2 regions of the Rhizobium sp. RHZ01 genome follow, and region 1 is predicted to be linked to the other one. Evidence: predicted binding sites of a transcription regulator. Region 1 holds the regulator's gene; the other holds the start of a gene.
What was found. The regulator PhoB, encoded in region 1, activates phosphate uptake and scavenging genes when phosphate is short. The targets are predictions, from matches to a motif close to TGTCATNNANCTGTCAT.

Region 1 (2,199 bases):
CCGGCGGTTCGACGACCACCGTCAGAACCCCCAAGCGCACGACTTCGGCGCCCCGCGCCACGAACTACGCCTCGCGGATCACCACACGCACCGTTACCCGCCAACAGGGCGCGACGATGCTCAAGGAAGAGATCGAAATCGATACGGTGGAGGAAGTCCGCTTCCGTCCGGCCGCAAATGTAATCGTTCCGATTTCTCGCCGCCTTGGCCTCACCGAGCTCACCGAGCGCACCTGCAAGTGGCCGGTCGGCGATCCGCTCAATGACGACTTCCACTTCTGCGGTTGCGAGTCCCCGGACTCTTCCCCGTATTGCACGTATCATCAGCGCATGGCCTACCAGCCGGTCAACGAGCGCCGCAAGGCCGCTAACCGGGTCGCCTGACCCGGAAGCCGGATAAGGAATAAAGAAAACGGGCCCTCGCGGGCCCGTTTTTCGTTGTAAGGGAAAGACCTCTCAGGCTCTCGCCTGAAAGGATCAGGCTTCCATCGAATAGCCGGCACCGCGCACGGTGCGGATGACGTCCTGCATGTTGGAAAAGTTCAAAGCCTTGCGCAGGCGGCCGACATGGACGTCAACAGTACGCTCGTCGACATAGATGTCGTGACCCCAGACGCCGTCGAGCAACTGCGAGCGCGAGAAGACGCGGCCGGGCGATGCCATCAAGAACTCGAGAAGGCGGAATTCGGTCGGGCCGAGGCGGACTTCGCGGCTCTTGCGGTGAACGCGGTGCGTCTCGCGATCCAGCTCGATATCGCCGCACTTCAGCAGCGTCGAGAGCACCTCGGGCTTGGCACGACGCAGCATCGCCTTGACGCGAGCGACAAGCTCCGGCGTCGAGAACGGCTTGACGACGTAATCGTCAGCACCGGTCGAGAGGCCGCGAACCCGTTCGCTTTCCTCGCCACGGGCGGTCAGCATGATGATCGGCAGGCGCTCGGTTTCCGGCCGCATGCGCAGGCGGCGGCAGAGCTCGATGCCAGACACGCCCGGCAACATCCAATCGAGGATGAGAAGGTCCGGCGTGCGTTCCTGAAGCCGGATCTCGGCCTCGTCGCCGCGCAGGATGGTATCGACCTCAAAGCCTTCGGCCTCAAGGTTATAGCGGAGAAGCACGCTCAGCGCTTCTTCGTCTTCAACGACAGCTACTTTAGGGATCATTCGTTTCGGTCTCCTGGGGGCGCGGTCGCGGAATGACTATTCAGTGACTGCGCCGACGGTGTTGGCGGTATCGTCCTTCGGACGTTCGCCTTCCGGCTGGGCACCGGTGGCCATGTAGTAGATCGTTTCGGCAATGTTGGTGGCGTGGTCGCCGATGCGCTCGATGTTCTTGGCGCAGAACAGAAGATGCGTGCAGCTGGTGATGTTGCGCGGATCTTCCATCATGTAGGTGAGCATTTCACGGAACAGCGAGGTGTACATCGCGTCGATTTCCTCGTCGCGCTCACGGACCGATTTTGCTTTGTCGGCAGCACGGCTCGTGTAGACGTCGAGGACTTCCTTGAGTTGGACGAGGGCGAGCTCGGACAGGTGCTCGAGGCCGCGGGCGAGCTTGCGCGGCACGCCGGCGCTCTGTACGGCAATGACGCGCTTGGCAGTGTTCTTGCCCAGGTCGCCGACGCGCTCCAGGTCTGCCGCGATGCGGATGGAGCCCATGATCTCGCGAAGATCGGCCGCCATCGGCTGGCGGCGGGCGATCGTGACGATCGCCTTGTCGCCGATCTCGCGCTCCGCGTGGTCGAGGATCACATCGTCCGAGATGACCTTCTGGGCAAGAGCCGTATCGCCGTTTACGAGCGCGCGTACGGCATCCGAGACCATCTGCTCGGCCAAGCCGCCCATTTCCGAGATACGGCGGGACAGGAACTTCAAATCATCGTCGTAGGCAGAAAAGATATGTGTCGATGCCATAGGGCTCATCCTTGAATATCGTAAGTGCTACCGAGACGGCCGATCAACCGAAGCGGCCCATGATGTAGTCCTGGGTGCGCGGATCGTCCGGGTTGGTGAACATCTTGTCGGTGTCATTCTCCTCGACGAGGTTGCCAAGGTGGAACATGGCTGTGCGCTGCGAAACACGGGCGGCCTGCTGCATCGAGTGCGTCACGATGACAATCGTGTAGTTCTCGCGGAGCTCGTGGATGAGCTCCTCGACCTTGGCCGTTGCAATCGGATCGAGTGCCGAGCATGGCTCGTCCAT
Region 2 (2,199 bases), on a different contig from region 1:
GACTGCGGGCGAGTTCGCCATGCACAGCTGGTGCGCGCATTTTGTGGAGGTCAAGGTGGATGAGGATTTCGGTACCGTCCGTGTCTCCCGCATGGTCTCGGCCTTCGATTGCGGCAGGATCTACAACCCCAAGCTTACCGAAAGCCAATGGCGTGGTGGGATCATCATGGGGATCGGTCAGGCGCTGCTCGAGGAAGGCCTGGTTGACCCGCGCAACGGGCGCGTCATCAACAACAACCTCGGCGATTACCTCGTTGCGACCAATGCCGACATTCCGCCGATCGAGGTAATCTCAGTTGGCATCCCCGACCTCAACGCCTCGGTGCTCGGGGGCAAGGGTGTCGGCGAAGTCGGCATTGTCGGCGTTGCGCCGGCAATCGCCAATGCCGTCTTTCACGCCACCGGCAAGCGGGTTCGCGACCTGCCGATAACGCTTGAGAAGCTGCAGTGACGAGTGGCTTCGTCGGCTTGCGTTCTGCGCAGGCGACGGGCCGTGCAGCGTAAAGCGCGTATGGCGAGTTCCCGCGCATCCGTGATTGGATTGCGCGGGAATGATTCCCTTATGGAAAAATACATCCGCGACCGCGTGGCTGGCCGGTCGTGAATTCGCATCTCCCGTAAGGATGTCGAATGACAACGCTTCGCTGATATCTTAGCATCGACGGCAGCCATTGGCATTCAGGCACATGAAGCCGCTTCAATGCCGCTAACAGCACCGCAAATCTTGAACCCGATCAGCGCGCCTTGTTCCCGGAACTGAGCATTTGCTCAACCGTGGAGGTAGATGTCACGCAACGGTTATCTGCGCTCACTATACCGGGCCGCTAACGCTGTCCGTTAGGCGGCTAAAGCGCAGACCGAGGGCCCCACGCGATGCCAGCTTCTAGAAGCGGCGTGCGTCGATGCTCCACTCCTGTCGCCTTGGCCGCGAGACGTGACGGTGCCTGTCACATGGCTGGCAGACGAGCGTCGCTTCCGGGAGGCGGCACTTTCGACCAGTTGATCTTTACGGAAGGTATTTCCCATGACGAAAATCGTTGGCCATCGCGGAGCACGAAACAAATGGCCCGAAAATTCGATTGAGGGTTTCAGAAGGACCTTGGAACTCCCTGTCGATGCGATCGAATTTGATGTGCATTTAACCGACGCCGGCGAACTCGTCGTCATTCACGACGCCACGCTTGAGCGTACGACCGAGAAAGCGGGCAAGGTCCGGGATTTGTCACCTTCCGATCATCAGGCGACCCGCCTCAAAGGATCGCAGGAGTCAATCCCGACCCTTGACGAGGTGCTTGCTCTGTTTGCTTCCTCGAGACCCGTCGAGCTTCATGTCGAGCTGAAAGCCGACGCGGATGGAGCGCATTACGAAGGGCTTGAGGCCTTGGCGGCAGCGGCCATTCGACGTCACGGGCTTGCCGGGCGCAGCCTGCTGACAAGCTTCAATCTGGGGGTACTCGCGCGGTGCCAAGAGGTTGCTCCCGAAATCGGCCGCCTGTGCTCGATCAATGCCAAGTCCGCCGAGGCGCTGGGTGCGGCTGCGACCTTCGCCAAAGCTGCGGAAGTCGCCGGCCTCGTTGCCATCGAGAAGTCGCTGCTGGCCGCAACCTTTCACGACGTTGCCGCGATCGTTTCACGAGATCGTCTCTGCTGCTGGGTGTTGAATGAGCAAGAGGAGATCGAACACTGGCTCGGGCAGGGCGTCGGCTGGATCACCAGCGATGATCCAGCCCTGGCCCTGGCGGTGCGCCCCGGATCGCGGCATTCGGCCGCTTGATCACTTGGGGCCCCTCAGCAATGGCCTGTGCACGCAGACATGCGAACCACCGAATACCTGAATAGCGAACCTATGAGTAATTTGGATCTTCTGATTTTTGATTGCGATGGCGTGCTGATCGATAGCGAACCGATTGCGGCGCGCACGCTTGCGCATGCCATAACCCAGGCCGGCATGGAGATGACGCCGCGCCAGGTGCTCGTCGAGTTTACCGGAAAGTCGGAGGCTGACTTGAGGCAGATTCTGGCCAGCCGCATCAGCGCCGACCTCGATACCGTTTTTGCCGGATGGCATGCCGAAATATTTGCTGCCTTCCGCCGCGACCTCCTGCCGATGGAGGGCATTAGCGCCGTTCTCGATGGGCTCGACGTTGCAAAATGCGTCGCATCGAACAGCACGGTCGAACGCCTCAAAAAGAGCCTGGG

Region 2: a site for PhoB is predicted at 786-802, ahead of IB248_RS12840 (glycerophosphodiester phosphodiesterase family protein). Genes of this name have one in related genera too.

What each region holds. Positions count from the first base shown of each region.
Region 1 covers NZ_JACUZZ010000002.1:263,551-265,749, reverse strand. The annotation lists gene IB248_RS04085 (GcrA family cell cycle regulator) at 1-383, shown strand, start outside; gene phoB (phosphate regulon transcriptional regulator PhoB) at 477-1,160, opposite strand; gene phoU (phosphate signaling complex protein PhoU) at 1,197-1,910, opposite strand; gene pstB (phosphate ABC transporter ATP-binding protein PstB) at 1,954-2,199, opposite strand, start outside.
Region 2 covers NZ_JACUZZ010000010.1:81,048-83,246, forward strand. The annotation lists gene IB248_RS12835 (xanthine dehydrogenase family protein molybdopterin-binding subunit) at 1-451, shown strand, start outside; gene IB248_RS12840 (glycerophosphodiester phosphodiesterase family protein) at 1,025-1,774, shown strand; gene IB248_RS12845 (HAD-IA family hydrolase) at 1,847-2,199, shown strand, end outside.